One region of the Neobacillus oceani genome, then DNA from elsewhere that is predicted to be linked to it. Evidence: riboswitches for the same ligand, from Rfam matches in the RefSeq annotation. Region 1 holds a riboswitch; the other holds the start of a gene.
What was found. Region 1 has a riboswitch for cyclic di-GMP ahead of V1499_RS18210 (hypothetical protein). Riboswitches for the same ligand answer to the same signal wherever they lie in the genome.
Positions count from the first base shown of each region.

Region 1 (4,938 bases):
GTAAATGCAAGCCAAAGATACCCATCTAATTGGACATTTAGAGGAACTTCGCCGTCGTATCATCATAACTATGTGCGGCTTTATCTTTTTTTTAATTGTAACAATGATTTTTGTATCTGATTTGTATCGTTGGCTAATCAGGGATTATGACGGGAAACTGGCACTGCTGGGCCCAAGTGATATTTTATGGGTTTACATGACTTTATCTGGTGTTTTTGCCATTGCATGCACCATTCCCCTGGCTGCGTATCAAACTTGGAAATTCGTTGCCCCCGCATTGAAAAACGAAGAGAAACAAGTAACGCTCAAGTTTATTCCAGGTCTATTTATACTATTTATTTTGGGGATTTGTTTCGGATATTTCGTCCTTTTTCCAATCGTGTTGGGTTTCCTTACAAACCTCTCTGCCGGAGAATTTGAAACAATGTTTACAGCTGAAAAGTATTTCGCGTTTATGATTAACCTAACACTCCCGTTTGGATTTATATTTGAAATGCCGCTCGTCGTTATGTTTTTAACGAGATTAGGAATCCTTAATCCAGCAAGGCTCAAGAAAGCCCGAAAAGTTTCCTACTTTGCTTTGGTAGTCTTGTCTATTCTGATAACGCCGCCCGATATCGTTTCCGATATCTTAGTCATTGTTCCCTTACTAACGCTATACGAAATCAGTGTATCTCTTTCTAACTTTATATATAAAAAGAGAATTAAAGCTGAAACAGGTATGCAGGTCCAAATGAATAGCTAACCTGTTTTGGTTGTTTAAAAGCAGCGTAATACTTTGAAATTCCTTTTTAATTTTTAGCCTATAAACAGCACCTGACGTAATCGTACGTTTAATCATAATGCCATCGGGAAGTAGACCTATGTATCAACTTTTTAGGAGGGATTATCTGATGGAACATCGTTCACAAGAAACTGCTGCAAGTAAAGCTCCAGCAGAAGCCCGATTAAAACTAGCTGCTACCGCTATGGTCAGCAATATGAAACTCCATGCAACTAAAAATGGCGGGGAAAAAGGGTCGACCTCAACAGTCGACACGGAAACCGCTAAGAAAATCATCGAACAATGGCCCGCTACGTCCAAAATGTCCGCCCAAAACACGATGGATTTTTACGGACCGCCAAACGAAGCAACTCCAAGCAAATTAATCTGGTATAAGAACGGCCCTTGGAAACGGACAATTGCCTATCGTGACGAGGTGCCTCATGATTTTCCAGAACCTCATACCGACGTGCTTGAACAATTCATCGATTATCATGTACCAGCCGAAAAAGTAGGCCTGGTAGCCCAGCTGGAAGGAAGCATTGTAATCGACCGGACAAAAGGCGAAGTTTCAGTCCACTGCGACAATGAAGGCGCCAACACATTGTCCTTAAACATGATGCATGAAATTGTTACAGGTAAACGTACGGCAGAAGAAGCGAGGGAATTTATCGCAAAGGAAATCGTTGAGTATATCATGGGACGCCCTGCCCCATATGCTGAACGATTCCAATTCGAATTGCCACAAGGCGAGCAATGGGACACCGACAAACCAGTTGTCCAAGACGTCGCTCTAGACCAAGCCCTTTCCAAAATGAAACAAACATTGGGGCTGGATAAAAACTAAGACCTATCACGGCTCCAATCGTTTTTAGACCTAATAATGCCTGCTCATTTGCGTTACGTAATCTGGAGCAGGCATTTTTCTATGATTTTTTATATTACTCCCCAACATCCCAATAAGAATCTGTACCGGTTAAATAATCGTAATCCAAGCCGCTAAACATATAATTACCGGTTGCTTTAGAGATACTGATTAACGAACTGACTCCGAACCCTTTTGTCCTCGCAATGGCTCCGTTTTGGCCATATAAGTGAATTTCAACGGAAGCCTCATATTGTATAAAAGCTCCCTTGTCCTTGAATTCAACAGACTCATCCAGGTACTTAATTTCGTAACGACTGTAATCTCCGTAGGTAATTTCATCAAAAAGAACATTGTATAATTCAGGAGGACTATCTTGATCAAAAAGAGGAGTTAGGATTTCCCATACTTCTTCCTCCGTTTTAGCCAATTCAATACTCGTTACTTTATCGAATAACCCTCTGCCAATTCTGAGCATCATCTCTTCATTAACATCTTCTAAATAAGCGAAAGTTCCTTGCTTATCTGCATCCCGATAACTGCCATCCTGCACCTGTGATTCTTCAAAAACTCTCCTTACAGACAAACCTAATGGTTTCCCCTTCACATCGGCGAATATCACTTTTATCGATTTAGGTTCACCTTCTTTTAAAATCTCAGGATCATGCAAGTAACCTTCAAATACTCCTTGTTCCGTAAGCAAATTAAATACGGGAATCATATCCTTATAGCCTAAGTAAAGATTCGTATCCGTTATTCCTTCTTGAAAACCTAATAGAGTCCTTACTTCCAGTTGGAGGATAAGCAGGTCCGGATTTGTTTGCACTTCTGCTTTTTGCACGTTAATTCCTAAACAGCAGCGGGGATGCGCGCCAACTTGAAGAGGAATCTCTGTTACTGTTGAATCCTTTTTAATAGCAGCTTTGGCAGACAATTTCTCTACTTCCTGATCTCCCTTTTTTTCACCATTGTTCGTATTTTGAACGCTATCACCGCAAGCCGCCAGCAATGAAACTATCACGATTGTTAAAAATAAAAATTTAGCCCGTTTCATCAATTATTCTCCTCGTAAGTTAAAAGTGTGCCAATCTGACGTAGTATTAGAGTGGTAGCGATCATTTTCTTTGTTAAACCAGCCCCCTTATTATTTGGGAAAAACAAAAACCCAACAATTAATAAATTGTTGGGCTGCATGAAACAGAAACAAAGAAGTGCAGCCCGACGATCATAGCCAAATGCCTTAGACTCGTAGCTTTGCGTCCCACCCTTTCAGATGGTTTGCCCAAATATTATTTTAATTATTTCATTATAGTCTATTTTACCTATGATTAATAGGATTTTTTTACTATGTTTCTATTAATTTCTATGTGCTAATTACCCTCTTCCCCCGACTTGCCTTTTTGGGTACTAACGCTCAAACCCTGCCCATATTCTTAATATAAGGAAAGGATATGAAAGGAGGTAACCTTCTTTGGCTAAAATTAGGGTTCGATTGCAGCCGATTGTACGGAATATCAATTTACCAACTGTAATGAAAACAGCGTCCCTTCCGAGGGAATCCGTTGAACGATTATTCATCGCCACCCAGGTAGGGGAGATTTTTTACATAGGAGACGATGGGTTAAGGACGTTTTTGGACATTCGCACCCGGATTATTAAGCTGGGCCATGCGGGTGGCGGATATGACGAACGGGGGGTGGTGGGGCTCGCGTTTCATCCTCAATTTCACACGAATGGCCTCTTTTATCTTCATTATTCAGCAGCTGGAACACAAGGACCCGGCGCGCTTACTCAGGAATTTCAGCCCGACCCTTGTAACCCAGGAACGTTAAACCTAAGATGGACAAACAGGGAAACGCGTTTTGACCATATCGATACTGTTGAAGAATGGATGTTGCCATCGAATGGCCTGCCCCAAAAACGACGGACATTACTGAACATACGGAGGCCTTTTTTTAATCATAATGGCGTCAACAGCCTGAACTTTTCACCTGAAACAGGCAAGCTGGTTTTAACAACAGGTGATGGCGGTTCAGGCTATGATCCATTTAATCTCGCCCAGGACGACATGGAAATCGCCGGTAAAATCATTGAAATCGATGTAAGCAAAAACACGCTGATCACCAACCCTCCCGTCGTTACGCGTTTCAACGAACTTCCCCGCCCAATCCAGGAAACACTTACCGTGATCGCCAAAGGGGTTCGGAATATACCGGGCATTTCATATCAGCGGACCCGGCAGCAGTTTATTAAATATGCGGGAAATGTCGGACAGGATTTCGCGGAGTCCATCTTTTCATTCATTCAATATCAGCCAATCCCGGTAACCCGGCTTGTTGAGGCCGCCCAAACAAACGCAGAAATTGGCCAAAACAGGTTGATTAACTTTGGCTGGCGCGGATGGGAAGGCGCGTTCCCCACACCGGCCATAAGGAGTTGCCCCGGAAATCCGACTTCAGCTTCTCATTCATTTGCCTATTACAACGATACAGTAAAAACATCCGAGACGCGCATCCCGCCTTTGCTCACTTATCTCCACAGGGATACCCGGCCTGGTAGGTTCGCGGGTACAGCGCTTACCGGGGTGCAGGCCTACTCGGGGACGACAATCCCCGCCTTAACCGGCCGCGTCGTCTTCATCGACCTCGCCCGCAAGGAATCCGCCCCTGTTCGAGGCGTTTTAGCGTATTCCAGCGCAAGAACCGACGGTAAACTGAATGACTATACTGTCATTGAAACTGATAATCCTTTTGGCCCCCAATCCGCCTACTATGTCAGCCTCGGAACCAACCAAAACCAAACTCGGCTCTATCTAGGGGCTTATGGCTCGATGAGAGTAACCGATTTTAACCAAGGTACTGTTTTTGAAATTTCACCTTAATTTTTTTGAAAAATTGGCCCATACACAAGGCCATCTATTTCTACAGTTAGCCAGCAAATACCCAACATCCACCGTCCCCCTCCACGCACCAAGTCACGCAAACACGAATCAAAAAGAAACGCCCCCGGCAGAACCGCAACAGCGGCGATAATGGGGGCGTTTATGATTTTTAGGTTTGTTTTTTTATATTACAGTACTTTTCCAATCCCTCATAAATTGTTCCTAACTTACCCCAAAATGGATTGCATGGCGGAATATAGATCTTTGGACTTCAATTCCTTACTTAAAATTTAAAAGCTTGTGAAGGAAAATGATGATTTCTTAAAAATAACCCCACCAATGGAGTAAATGTCCAAGCCATTTATTTTCAGCTGCATTTTCTATTAATAAGAGAGGTGGTGAAAAGAATGTCGGACAGAAGTTTTGCGC
Region 1 covers NZ_CP143543.1:3,589,770-3,594,707, forward strand. The annotation lists gene tatC (twin-arginine translocase subunit TatC) at 5-745, shown strand; gene V1499_RS18205 (hypothetical protein) at 894-1,610, shown strand; gene V1499_RS18210 (hypothetical protein) at 1,705-2,682, opposite strand; cyclic di-GMP riboswitch class I at 2,838-2,921, opposite strand; gene V1499_RS18215 (PQQ-dependent sugar dehydrogenase) at 3,160-4,509, shown strand.

Region 2 (4,938 bases), 2.0 Mb from region 1:
ACGACGATTTCCGCCATCGGCGCGGAAGTCGTTTCCTTTTTATCGAACTTCGCCATGTATTGGTAAAACAATACTGTCGTAATCATCCCCATGGCGAGGGCCAGCACTAATACCATTTTCGAACGCATTTTCCCACCTACTCTGTCAACCGGATGGCATAGGCGCCCCGGTCCAGGCTTCCTTCTTCATAAAAGCCCGTTCCCGGCCATTTAATGAACATTCCGGTTATTGATGTATCGTTGTTTTTCATAGGTTCGGTAATATAAAAATAGGCAAACCCAGTTACTTGGATATTTTTTAACTGGTTTGAATCGAATTGATATGGCTTATAAACGGGAATCAGGATAACCCGGGAGCAATCCCGGTCAGATAAATCCCCGATAGCAGAGGTGCATCCATTTATCAATTCCTGGACAACCGTCCTCGTCTTACCGGCAATGTTACCGGTTTCGGTTGGGATGATTTCCCCAATCTTGATTTCCTGCTGATATCCGTGGCGGAGATTTTCTTCATACGTCTTTGCACCCGGTCCATTAAGGCCCAGGACGCCGAAAACCCCGCTGACCGAACCAGAAGAATCCGTTTTTAACTTTACAACCGTGCCAAAATTAAGCGGAGTATCCTCATGAACCCCAAGAGGCGCGATTCCCTTTGCCCTGCCCATTGGTGCCAGCGATGCAGCGGCGGCTGCCCTGACATTGACTGTTTCAAATCCGAACAATCCCATGAATGCCGGCTTAACCTTTTTTACAAGGCCCACTCTTACCTTTTTGTCTATGTCGATGTCCAGGCTTTTCTTCGAACCAGTTTCCCCATGGTCGGCGAGAATCCGATTCACCACTTTATTGACTTGTTCCTCCGAATTGGTTAGCTCCTGGGCACCGGAGAGCACTGCAGCGTTCGCGGCCTTTTGAAGCTTGCTTTTCGTCATATACAGCATTCCGCCGTCAATGGCGAGCCCCGTGATGCAAAGCAGCGCAACCATTGTTATCGCGACGTAAATAAGAGCGACTCCTTTTTCTTCTTTTAAAAAACTCTTCATGCTCCGTCCCTCCTTCACTCAACTCGGATTGTAGAATCAGTCTGCGCATAAAGCGGGGAAGGAAAGAGGCTTGATAAAAACGGGGTATACAATTTAATTGGATATTTCAATTTCACCTTCACATAATCACCGGATTTTCGTATTGAGCCGGGTGGAGTGATTTCAACGATTAGGTTACTCGAATCCCCAAGGCGGACATAATTTTTCGCGAAGGATGCTATTTCTGCATCCGACCTCCCCAGCCCCCCTTTGCGGACTGTTTCCTGGGCGGCCATGTGGAGGTGGGCATAAGAGTATGTTACTCTGCCAAAGTCAATGATCCCGACGACCAACAACAATAAAAGGGGAAGGACAAGGGCTGTCTCCACCAATGATTGGCCGGATTCATTCTTCCTCATAAAATCATCCCGGCGCGGAAAAATTGAATGGCGGCGCCAACCGCGATTGCAACTCCATAAGGATATGTCTGTTTCATCGCATCTTTATCGTACATGAGGGGAATCTTCAACCCATTCATCAATCCACCTAGCGAATAAAAAACCCCTTTTAATAATTGTTTCGCGCTCTTGCGGAAAATGATAAGGAAAAGAGCGAAAACCCCGCCCGCGAGCGCCATATAAATAGCCGAGAGCGCGACGAATTTCGCTCCCATCAAGGCCCCGATCACGGCGAGGAGTTTCACGTCGCCCGCTCCCATTCCTCCCAGCAAGTAAGGAATTAAAAGGATGCCGAAACCGGTAAGGAGCCCAAGAATGGAGTTCGTTAATCCTTCAAGCCCGCCTGCCACTCCATTTACGGCTAGTGACACAATCAGGAAAGGCAGCAGGACCTTGTTATAGATTTTCCGCTCCCTCACATCCGTCACCGTGCAAATGGCAAGCAGCAGAAACAGTAAAATGGCGTTTATCATTCCAGTAACCTCATTTCCGGGTAAATCTTTTATTGAAAAAAAGCCCCACGTTGACTCCTGAACGCAAGGCTTTCCTACTACATTACAAAATACTCATTTAAAATTATATAAATTGAACAAAAGGTTTTAGTGCCCTTTTATACCTTACGGTTGATTCTAACCATTTGAATAAAAATGAATTTTATATTATATGGTTTTTGGAAAAATTATGGAGTTACTTTTTCAACCTCAGTTGCTACCCCTGTAAATATTGCTATAATTTTCTCTTTAAATCCGATAAGAATAGCTACTACCCCAATCGCAATAACGCCCAAAACCAAACCGTACTCTGTCATGCCTTGTCCTTGTTCTTCAGTCAGCAATGCTTTCATTTTATTCATCATGTTTGATTAGCTCCTTTAATATTATTATTTGATAGATAAACAATGTCCCACTTTCAAGTCCGTATTCTGAATGGTACCCGCCGGCAATTCTAGTACTAAGCGGGCTTTCCGGCGGACCTTTCCAATCTTTGCGGGCGCCATCTTTTCGTCAATGCCCACGACGATGTTGTTTCCGTCCAAATACACAACATCGATTGGATAGTTCATGAAGAATGTGTGGATGGATTGGCAGGGTTGTATGAGCAGGCCGTGACCCGCGGGCAGATTCTTTGTAAACATCAGGCCCTTCAACCTTTTGAAAAAACTGTCGGCGCTGTCTACCGTATCTGCAATTTCCGTCCCTTTCGACAGATTCACGACCTTCAACCTTCGTCACCTCCTGAAATATAAAATGACCCCGCCTTTACCGAAAGGGGGGTCATTGGTAAATAAACACACCTATGATGCACCCTGATCTTTCGGTAACTGGCTGGCATAGCACAAACGTGCCTTAGCCCCTGTAGCTTTGCGTCACTGATTTTCATCAGCTTTGCCTTTATCGAGATACAGCGCGCATATCTTGTCGACTGTTCTCTTACTCACATCATAAAATGTTTATATTTGGTTGGATATAGTACCAATAGACTATTTTCACAAAAATAACCTAGTACTTTTGTATTATTTTTTCGTTTAACCCTCTTAAAAAGGTTTTCACCTCCGAAGGACGGGTAAATATATAAATTTGTTTATCACGGAATTTATGAAGCTTATCAAGGATGGACGGAGCCTTTTTCCGGTTATATCCGGCTACCCAGGAGATAAATTTCCAATCGAGTTTTTCCTGGCAGCCTTCCCCCATATCCGGCCTTGTTTTTCCTTGGTACTGAATCCTTCTTTTCACTATCCCAACTAAACAGCGGATTGTTGAATAATGGAGGAATATGACCGTATCCGCTTTTTCCAGCCTGGCATCCATCGTGGAGCCGAAGTTTCCATCGATGATCCATGTTTCTTCATTCATGATGCCATTTTGCAAGCGAATAAATGCGGTCCGGTCCATCGGAACCCAGCCCGGCTTCCAAAAAAGGGCGTCCAAATGGTATACCTTCAAACCAAGCCTTTTGCCAAGCACCTTGGCAAGCGTACTTTTTCCGGCCCCTCCGCTCCCAATTATAGCGATTTTTTTCACGCATTCCCCCTCCTCCGTAATTTTTGGAGCTTGAAATACGTGAAACTCCGCCACATCCATTCCACCGGGCCGTACCGATATTTTTTCATCCACATGCTACTGACAGCGATTTGAAGAAAGAAAACGGCGAAAACGAGAAGGGTCCCTTGTGCGGCCGAAACCTTACCATAAAGGCCAAGGCCATATCCATAAAAAATAAATGTCGACAAAATAGACTGAAACAAATAATTGGTCATCGACATTCTTCCAACATAGGCTAGGCTGCCAGATACGGCCTCGAATTTTCCGGCTCCCAAGACAATCATCCCCGCATAGGATAGAGCCAGAAGCGGACCTCCAAAAAAGTCCTGGAAAAATTCCACGCTGTAGCCTTCCCACCCATAATACGGCAACGTTTTCAGTGCCATCGCAGGCAGAAGCAACCCAAATGCGGCTACCTTGAATTTCTTTAAATGCCTCACAGACTCTTCAAGCCATCTAAGCTTCGCAACCGCCGCTCCAAACAAAAAGAGTGGCAATATGGAGAATAATGTGATTGGGATAGTCTCAGGGCTGTTGAGAAAGTTCCATTCGGATATCCTCATTTCAGTGATTTCCCGAAACGAACCATTTCCATATACAGCAAGTGCGTGCTGCGCGTCAGCTTTGTACGTTTCCCAAAGGTTTACAATCGGCCCTGCCACGTCAGCCAGTAACAGAAGAAGGCCGAGAAGCAAGTTTGGAATGGTATACATGGCCAGGGCTAATATAAGAAGAGCCTTCCCACTAAACCGCAGGAAAAACAACAGGAGCAAGCCGACGCACGCATATGTAATCAAAATATCCCCCGGCCAAATAAGGAATGCGTGAACCATTCCCACAGCAAGAAGAAAGGCCAGCCTTCTCGCGGCGAACACTGTGAAATTGGCCCCGCGCCCAATAGCTCGTTCCCTCATGAGCATAAGCCCATACCCGAAAAGCATGGAGAACAATGGGTAAAAGCTCGCCTGGGCAAATACGTCAATAAACATGTAGGCAATCCGGTCGATACCTTTTCCCCACCATTCCAGCGGCTCGATGAATACATATGGGGAGTGAAAGCTCAGCATATTTACCAGATAAATCCCTATTATCGCAAAGCCTCTCATTGCATCCAATGATGTAATCCGGTTTCCTTCAACTGTCGGTTCCAGTTTAACATCCATACCGCATTCCCCCATCCATTTTGCATTGTTATGTAGGTGAATAAAATGTCGCCCAACCCATAGATTTAGGGGCATTCCGTAATTATATAGTAGATTTTGCCATTCCGCACTTGTTTTCTCGTCCATTTTCTGTTTTTCTTTCACACTGCACACATTCCCGGGCTATGTACATACGATAGTAGAAGAATAATTTCAAAGGGTGTAGCCTATGCCAGCAATCGTAGGTATTGTCCAGGTCATTTCCTTGGGTT
Region 2 covers NZ_CP143543.1:1,032,407-1,037,344, reverse strand. The annotation lists gene cpaB (Flp pilus assembly protein CpaB) at 1-128, opposite strand, end outside; gene V1499_RS05160 (TadE/TadG family type IV pilus assembly protein) at 137-1,042, opposite strand; gene V1499_RS05155 (TadE/TadG family type IV pilus assembly protein) at 1,057-1,440, opposite strand; gene V1499_RS05150 (prepilin peptidase) at 1,437-1,952, opposite strand; gene V1499_RS05145 (Flp family type IVb pilin) at 2,159-2,335, opposite strand; gene V1499_RS05140 (DUF192 domain-containing protein) at 2,360-2,692, opposite strand; cyclic di-GMP riboswitch class I at 2,793-2,879, opposite strand; gene V1499_RS05135 (DNA topology modulation protein) at 2,979-3,503, opposite strand; gene V1499_RS05130 (DUF418 domain-containing protein) at 3,500-4,687, opposite strand; gene V1499_RS05125 (spore germination protein) at 4,896-4,938, shown strand, end outside.
Region 2: another riboswitch for cyclic di-GMP. It lies ahead of V1499_RS05140 (DUF192 domain-containing protein); the one in region 1 lies ahead of V1499_RS18210 (hypothetical protein).